One region of the Bradyrhizobium sp. UFLA01-814 genome, then DNA from elsewhere that is predicted to be linked to it. Evidence: predicted binding sites of a transcription regulator. Region 1 holds the regulator's gene; the other holds the start of a gene.
The links. Region 1 encodes LexA, which represses DNA repair genes until DNA is damaged. Its sites were predicted from a motif close to TGTTCNNNNTGTGTTCNG; they were not measured.

Region 1 (3,921 bases):
AGCTGCTCAGCCATTTCCGCAACGTGATCCTGTCCTCGAGCATCGGCTTCCGCAAACCCGACGCCGAGGCCTACGATCATGTGGTAAAAGCCATCGGCGTGCCGGCGTCGCGGATCCTGTTTTTCGACGACCTGGCCGCCAATATCGAAGGTGCGCGGGCGCGCGGCCTTCATGCTATCCACGTGACATCGACGGATGACGTGGCAAGGGCTTTGACCGCACTTGGTATTTGAACATTAGGAATTGAGGAGCTCTGAGCGTGGCCCTGATGCCGGTTGCCGATGCCCTGTCCGCCGTCCTCGCCGGCGCCGAACCGCTGCCGGAGGAGATGGTCGCGCTCGATGCCGCCTACCACCGCACCCTGGCGCACGACCTCGCCGCGCTGCGTACCCAGCCGCCGCAGCCGATGTCGGCGATGGACGGCTATGCGGTGCGCGCCGCCGATGCGGCTGACCTAAAGGCCCGGCTCAAGGTGATCGGCGAAGTGGCCGCCGGCCGGCCGTTCGAGCGGACGGTCGGCGCCGGCGAGGCGGTGCGGATCTTCACCGGCGGCGTGATCCCCAATGGCGCCGACGCGGTGATCATCCAGGAAGACACCGCCGTCGACGGCGGCGACCACATCACGATCACGGAGGCCGCCAGCGTCGGACGGCACATCCGCCCGGCCGGGGTCGACTTCCGTGCGGGCGAGGTGCTGCTCAGCGGCGGCAGCCGCCTGTCCGACCGCGCGCTGTCGCTGGCGGCCGCCATGAACTATCCGGAACTTGCGGTGCGCCGCCGCCCGAAGGTCGCGGTGCTGGCGACCGGCGACGAGCTGGTAATGCCGGGCTCGCAGCCCGGCCCCGGCCAGATCGTCTATTCCAACGGCTACGCGCTGCGGGCGCTGGCGCGCGCCGAGGGCGCCGAGACCATCGACCTCGGCGTTGCCGCCGACACGGTGGAGGCGACCACGGCCGGCATCCGCCGGGCGCGCGAGGCCGGCGCCGATGTCCTCATCACGACAGGCGGCGCCTCGGTCGGCGACCACGATCTCGTCAAGCGGTCGCTGGAAGCCGAGGGCGTCGACATGACGTTCTGGCGGATTGCGATGCGGCCCGGCAAGCCGATGATGCACGGCCGGCTCGGCGCGATGCGGGTGATCGGCCTGCCCGGCAATCCGGTGTCGTCCTATGTCTGCGCCTTCCTGTTCTTGGTGCCGTTGATTCGGGCGCTCAGCGGCCGGAAAGTGATTCATCATCGCCGCACGAGCGCCCTGCTCGGCCGCGACCTCGCCGCCAACGACCAGCGCGAGGACTATCTGCGTGCACGGCTCGAAGCGCGCGAGGACGGCACGCTGATCGCAACGCCGGTGACGCAGCAGGACTCGTCGCTGCTCGGGAATCTCGCTGCGGCACGGGCACTTCTCGTGCGTCCGCCGTTCGCGGCTGCGGCCGTCAAAGGCAGCGAATGCGAGATCCTGACACTGCCCGAATAAGGTTTTTCGCGCCCCGCCGATTGTGCGTTGCCTGATCCGTTCACCGGAAATTAAGTGGTTGCGGAACACATATCGAACATATAGTGTCCGTTCATGATTTGTTTCGAGTACTGGTGTCTACAATCGGGAAGCCGGGTGGAAGCAGGTGCATTGAGCACATGCTCCTGAGGTCAGGCCCCGCCTGCAGGCCCCACCAGAAGAGTCTCGGAATCGAACGACGCTATCAACCGGGGGAATACTCGAGATGCTCACGCGCAAACAGTACGAACTTCTGCGTTTCATCAATGAACGTCTGAAAGAGGCCGGCGTACCGCCCTCCTTCGACGAGATGAAGGATGCGCTCGACCTGCGCTCGAAGTCCGGTATCCACCGCCTGATCACTGCGCTGGAGGAGCGCGGCTTCATCCGCCGCCTGCCGAACCGCGCCCGCGCCATCGAGGTCATCAAGCTGCCCGAACTCTCGGCCGGCGGGGGCAACGGCCGCCGCGGCTTCACGCCCAGCGTCATCGAAGGCACCCTCGGCCGGCGCGCCAGCACGCCGCCGATCGCCGAGGACGACGGCAACCGTCCGGTCGCGGTCCCCGTGATGGGCCGGATCGCCGCCGGTACGCCGATCGAGGCGCTGCAGACCCGCAGCCACACCATCAGCGTGCCGCCCGACATGCTCGGCGCCGGCGAGCACTATGCGCTCGAAGTGCGCGGCGACTCGATGGTCGATGCCGGCATCCTCGACGGCGACATGGCGCTGATCCAGCGCAACGACGTCGCCAATACCGGCGACATCGTGGTGGCGCTGATCGACGAGGAGGAAGCCACCCTGAAGCGCTTCCGCCGCCGCGGCGCATCGATCGCGCTCGAGCCGGCCAACACCGCCTATGAAGTGCGCATCCTGCCGCCGAACCGGGTCCGCATCCAAGGCAAGCTGATCGGGCTTTATCGCAAATACTGAATTGCAAATACTTGCGGCGGCCGGGAACGAGCAACACGTCGGATCGTTCCTTGCATGATAGTGTAGCGTACGGCCTGCCCGATGCGCTCCGATACCTCTCGCGCAGCGTCGCGTGTTTGTGATCGGAGGCGGTCTCGGACCAGTCGTACAATCGCCCAGAAACGAGCAGAAGCTCGTTCGCTATCGTCCACTCTGGTAGAGGCCCTAATGCCTCAAGGAGAGGCACGGGTCGCTACCTCGAAATGAGGAGCCATCCGATGTGTGACTATAGTCTGCACGCCGTGGCATCGCGCCCCGCCATTGTCGGAGAGACGCTGATCACGACGACGTTCCGCGGCACGTCGACCCGCGGCTTTGCTTCGGAGAACGATCCCACTGTCGCGGTCTGCATGCTGCCGGGCACCGAGCTCGCTTTCGCCGAGAACGTTCGCTACGACAGCCGCTGGATCTGGACCAAGACGCTGAACTATCGCGTCGGCGTATTCAACGAAGTCGAGCCCGACGTGCCCGATCGGCATCATGACGCGGTCGAATTCCCCGACGGCAGCCATGTCCTGGTGACCCAGCTGGTCGAGGGACAGCGCGTCAGCGTGCTACAATTGCCGGCGCTGCATCCGCCGGTCGAGCACAAGCCGAAGGTCGTCGAGCGGCGGCCCTCCGCATTCGCAACGCTGTTTTTGGGTTGAGCGCATCGTCGCCGCGGAATGAGCTGTTCGGCGGCGGATGACCTAAGCAATTTCGGGCGACCCCGGACTTCCGCTTCCGGGGCGCAGGAGGAGGTTTGCGTCGGCCGGCGCCTTGGCGCATCATCGGGCACGGAGGACGTGTGCGGTGGTCGATAAGGTCACATGGCAAAAGGCTGGACGCGTCACGGAACCGGGCCGCTACATGTTCCGGTTCGGTTGGCTGACGGTGACGGCCGACGACCTGAAAGTCTGGGAGCAATTTCCCGAGGCTTCCTTTACCCTCGTCAAGAAGCCCGACGCCGGCCCCGATTCCGACGAATACCATCTCGGCCTGTTCGAGCTGCCGAGCGGCCCCTCACCGGACCACCGCTAATCATCGCCCTGCAGATCGGTCTCGGCCGGCGTCGCGTCCACGGCGGGCCGCGGCGCGGCGGCCGGCGCGCGCAGCGTCGTCTCGCTCTCGCCGTCGCCCGGAACCGCCGGCGACCACGGCCGGTCGATCCCGCCGGGCTTCACCGCATCGACGGCGTAACCGTCCCTGATCCGCCGTAGCACCAGCGCGCCGTGGCGGCGCAGCCGCTCGGCATCGATCACCGAGGCCGCGCAGCCCTGCGGCGCCGGCCGCGCGGTCACGATCAGGCCTGCGCGCTCGCAGTCGTCCGCCAGCGCCTCCGGCCGGGTCGCGAGCGCGACGAAGGCGCCGCCAGGTCCCTGGGCCACGCAGCCGCCGGCATCGCAGGAGACGCCCTCGCCGAGCGACGCATCGGTGGCGGTCCGCGCGTCGGCGTCCGCCGCCAACCACTCCTTGACCA
Region 2 (3,921 bases), on a different contig from region 1:
ATCTCGCCGGCGCTGGTGCCGACCGAGACGATGAAGTGCGAGGCGGAGGCGGCGTTCTGGCCCATCTCGCCGGTGATTTCATTCTGCTCGGCGACCGCGCCGTTGACGTTCTCGAACACCGGGCGGATCTTTTCGATCGCCTGCGAGATACGGTGCACCGCGTCGGCCGATCCGGTGGCGTCCTTCTGCAACGCCTCGATCTTCCGCGTGATCTCCTCGGTCGCGCTCTGGGTCTGCACCGCCAGCGCCTTGACCTCGGTTGCGACCACCGCAAAGCCCTTGCCGGCGGCGCCGGCGCGCGCTGCCTCGATCGTCGAGTTCAGCGCGAGCAGCGTGGTCTGCCGCGCGATCTGCGCGATCAGATTGACGACGTTGCCGATCGCGGCTGAAGACTCGCGCAGGCGGTCGACATTGGCGGTGGCCTCGCGCGCCGCGGCCGCGGCGTCGTCGGCGAGCTGGCTCGCGCTGCGCACCTGCGCCCCGATGCCTTCGGCGGAGTGGGTGAAGCGGTCGGCGGCTTGCGAGAACGTCGTCGCGGTGCTCTGCGCATCGCTGCTGCGGCCGGTCAGCGCGTCGGTGCGGGCGCGGATGGTTGCGAGCTTGGCTGCGGTCGCCTCGGCGCCATCGGCGACCGAGCTCGCGGCGCGTTCGAGCTGGCGGATCATCGCGCCGAGCTCGAGTTCCAGCAATTCCAGGATTTCCTTAGCCGAATCCTTGGCCGAATCAGTCTCGGTCGAGACGTCAGGGGCCGCGGCCGCGATTGGAACCTGCGACGCGACGGCCGGCGCAGCCGGCTCCGGCACTTGCTTTCGAAACAAACCGAACGCCATGTGGGCTCTTTGGGGGCTCTGGAAAGTTGCGGCGGGACGGGGCGATCCTCGCACCGGGGCATGAAGTCATGGTTAACAAGTGCCTCATATTCCGGCTTGCGGTAGTATTCGTCCGCCGGAAGGCCCCGCCGATCCTTTGATTTTGACCGTGAGGGGCCTATAAGGCCGCGTTTTCCATCCCTGTTCAGACCCTAAGCTCCGAAGAGACGTCGCATGGCCGGCCATTCCCAATTCAAGAACATCATGCACCGCAAGGGCCGGCAGGATGCCCAGAAGTCGAAGCTTTTCGGCAAGCTGGCCCGCGAAATCACCGTGGCGGCCAAACTCGGCACCCCGGACCCGGCGATGAATCCGCGGCTGCGCGCCGCCGTGGTCGCGGCCCGCGCCGAGAACATGCCCAAGGACAATATCGACCGCGCCATCAAGAAGGCTGCGGGCAATGAGGGCGAGAACTATGACGAGATCCGCTACGAGGGTTATGGCCCCGGCGGCGTCGCCGTGATCGTCGAGGCGCTGACCGACAACCGCAACCGCGCCGCCTCCGATATCCGCTCCTTTTTCACCAAGTCCGGCGGCAATCTCGGTGAGACCGGCTCGGTCGCCTTCATGTTCGACCGCACCGGCATCATCGAATACGACGCCAAGGTCGCCTCCGACGACGCCATGCTGGACGCCGCGATCGAGGCCGGCGCCGACGACGTGGTCTCCAGCGAAGGCGGCCATGAGGTCTATGCCTCGCAGGACACCTTCCGCGAAGTGGCAAAAGCGCTGGAAGCGAAGTTCGGCGAGCCGCGCAAGGCGGCGCTGACCTGGAAGCCGCAGAACACCGTCGCGGTCGACGACGAGACCGGCGAAAAGCTGCTGAAGCTGATGGACCTGCTCAACGAGCACGACGACGTGCAGAACGTGTTCGCCAATTTCGAGGTGTCCGACGCTCTGATCGCGAAGATGGGCGGCTAGTCGCTTGCACTGCTGTCGTCGTCCGGCTGGACCGGGCGACCCGGTATTCCAGAGACCTGCATTCGATCCGAGAAGCCGCGGCGTACTGGATCCCCGCGCCCGTGCGCAATTGCGCACTAGGCGGGGATGACGAGTGGGCCGAGTACAACGACCGCGGCAGGGGATGAGGCTCCGTTTGTGTTTCGTTCTCCCGGCGCAGGCGGTATCACTAGCCCATGACATCCCAGCCGATTCGCTCTCCCGTCCGCATCATCGGTATCGATCCGGGTCTCCGCCGCACCGGCTGGGGCGTGATCGAGACTGAAGGCAACCGTCTGGTCTACATCGCCTGCGGTTCGGTCGAGCCGCCGGACGATCTGCCGCTGGCGAGCCGGCTGCTCGCGATCCATGAGGGGCTCGCCGCCGTGCTCGGCGACTACAGACCGGCGGAGGCGGCGGTCGAGCAGACCTTCGTCAACAAGGACGGCGTTGCCACGCTGAAGCTCGGCCAGGCGCGCGGCGTCGCCATGCTGGCGCCCGCAATGTTCGGTATCTCGGTCGCCGAATACGCGCCGAACCAGGTCAAGAAGACCGTGGTCGGCGCCGGCCATGCCGAGAAGAACCAGATCCAGGTGATGCTGAAGATCCTGCTGCCGAAAGCCGAGCCGCCGTCCGCCGACGCCGCGGACGCGCTCGCGGTCGCGATCACCCACGCGCATCACCGCCAGAGCACCGCGCTGCGGCTCAGGGTGGCGAGCCTATGATCGGCAAGCTGAAGGGTCTGATCGATTCCTATGGCGAGGATTACGTGATCCTCGACGTCGGCGGCGTCGGTTATCAGGTGCATTGCGCGAGCCGCACGTTGCAGGCGCTGCCGTCGCCAGGCGGTGCCGCCGTGCTCTCGATCGAGACCTATGTCCGCGAGGATCAGATCAAGCTGTTCGGTTTCCGCTCGGATCACGAACGCGAATGGTTTCGCCTGCTGCAGACCGTGCAGGGGGTCGGCGCCAAGGTCGCGCTTGCGGTGCTCGGCACGCTGCCGCCGACCGATCTCGCCAACGCCATCGCGCTGCGCGACAAGGCGGCGGTGGCGCGGACGCCGGGGGTCGGGCCGAAGGTCGCCGAGCGTATCGTCAGCGAATTGAAGGACAAGGCGCCGGGCTTTGCCGATGTCGATCCCGCGGTGGTGCAGCTCTCGGGTGCGATCGACAACAATCGCGCGCCGCGTCCAGTCACCGACGCGATCTCAGCGCTGGTCAATCTCGGCTACGGCCAGCCGCAGGCCGCCGCCGCCATCGCCGCCGCCTCGCGCAGCGCCGGTGAGAAGGCCGAGACCGCGCAGCTGATCCGGCTGGGCCTGAAGGAATTGTCGAAGTGAGTTGTGCATTGGAGCGCCTCTTTTCTTCACCTCGCCCCGCTTGCGGGGAGAGGTCGGATCGCATCGCAGATGCGATCCGGGTGAGGGGGTACAGGTCTCGACGCACATCGCGCTCGCGGAGGGAGCCCCTCACCCCAACCCTCTCCCCGCAAGAGCGGGGAGAGGGAGAACAATCATCTCGTGTTAGTCTCGCATCATGAATACGCCCTCGCGCATGGTCTCGCCCGAACGCCGCTCCGATGATGTCGGCGACACCGCACTGCGGCCGCAGTCGCTGACGGAGTTCGTCGGCCAGGCCCAGGCGCGCAAGAATCTCTCGATCTTCATCGAGGCCGCGAAGAAGCGCGGCGAGGCGCTCGATCACGTGCTGTTCGTCGGTCCCCCCGGCCTCGGCAAGACCACACTGGCGCAGATCGTCGCGCGCGAACTCGGCGTCGGCTTTCGTGCCACCTCCGGCCCGGTCATCGCCAAGGCCGGCGACCTCGCGGCGCTGCTGACCAATCTCGAAGAGCGCGATGTGCTGTTCATCGACGAGATCCATCGCCTCAGCCCGGCGGTCGAGGAAGTGCTCTATCCCGCGATGGAGGATTTCCAGCTCGACCTGATCATCGGCGAAGGTCCCGCGGCGCGCTCGGTGAAAATCGAATTGTCGAAATTCACGCTGGTCGGCGCGACGACGCGCGCGGGGCTGCTCACCAATCCGTTGCGCGACCGCTTCGGCATTCCGATCCGGCTCAATTTCTACACCGAGGAAGAGCTGGAGAAGATCGTCAC

Region 2: a site for LexA is predicted at 1,963-1,980, ahead of ruvC (crossover junction endodeoxyribonuclease RuvC). Genes of this name have one in related genera too.

What each region holds. Positions count from the first base shown of each region.
Region 1 covers NZ_JAQOSR010000089.1:31,583-35,503, reverse strand. Annotated here, with positions in the region: gene PMN64_RS25125 (HAD family hydrolase) at 1-233, shown strand, start outside; gene glp (gephyrin-like molybdotransferase Glp) at 260-1,474, shown strand; gene lexA (transcriptional repressor LexA) at 1,719-2,423, shown strand; gene PMN64_RS25110 (hypothetical protein) at 2,681-3,109, shown strand; gene PMN64_RS25105 (hypothetical protein) at 3,255-3,482, shown strand; gene PMN64_RS25100 (ComEC/Rec2 family competence protein) at 3,479-3,921, opposite strand, start outside.
Region 2 covers NZ_JAQOSR010000007.1:65,350-69,270, reverse strand. Annotated here, with positions in the region: gene PMN64_RS03885 (methyl-accepting chemotaxis protein) at 1-830, opposite strand, end outside; gene PMN64_RS03880 (YebC/PmpR family DNA-binding transcriptional regulator) at 1,044-1,790, shown strand; gene ruvC (crossover junction endodeoxyribonuclease RuvC) at 2,006-2,533, shown strand; gene ruvA (Holliday junction branch migration protein RuvA) at 2,530-3,147, shown strand; gene ruvB (Holliday junction branch migration DNA helicase RuvB) at 3,344-3,921, shown strand, end outside.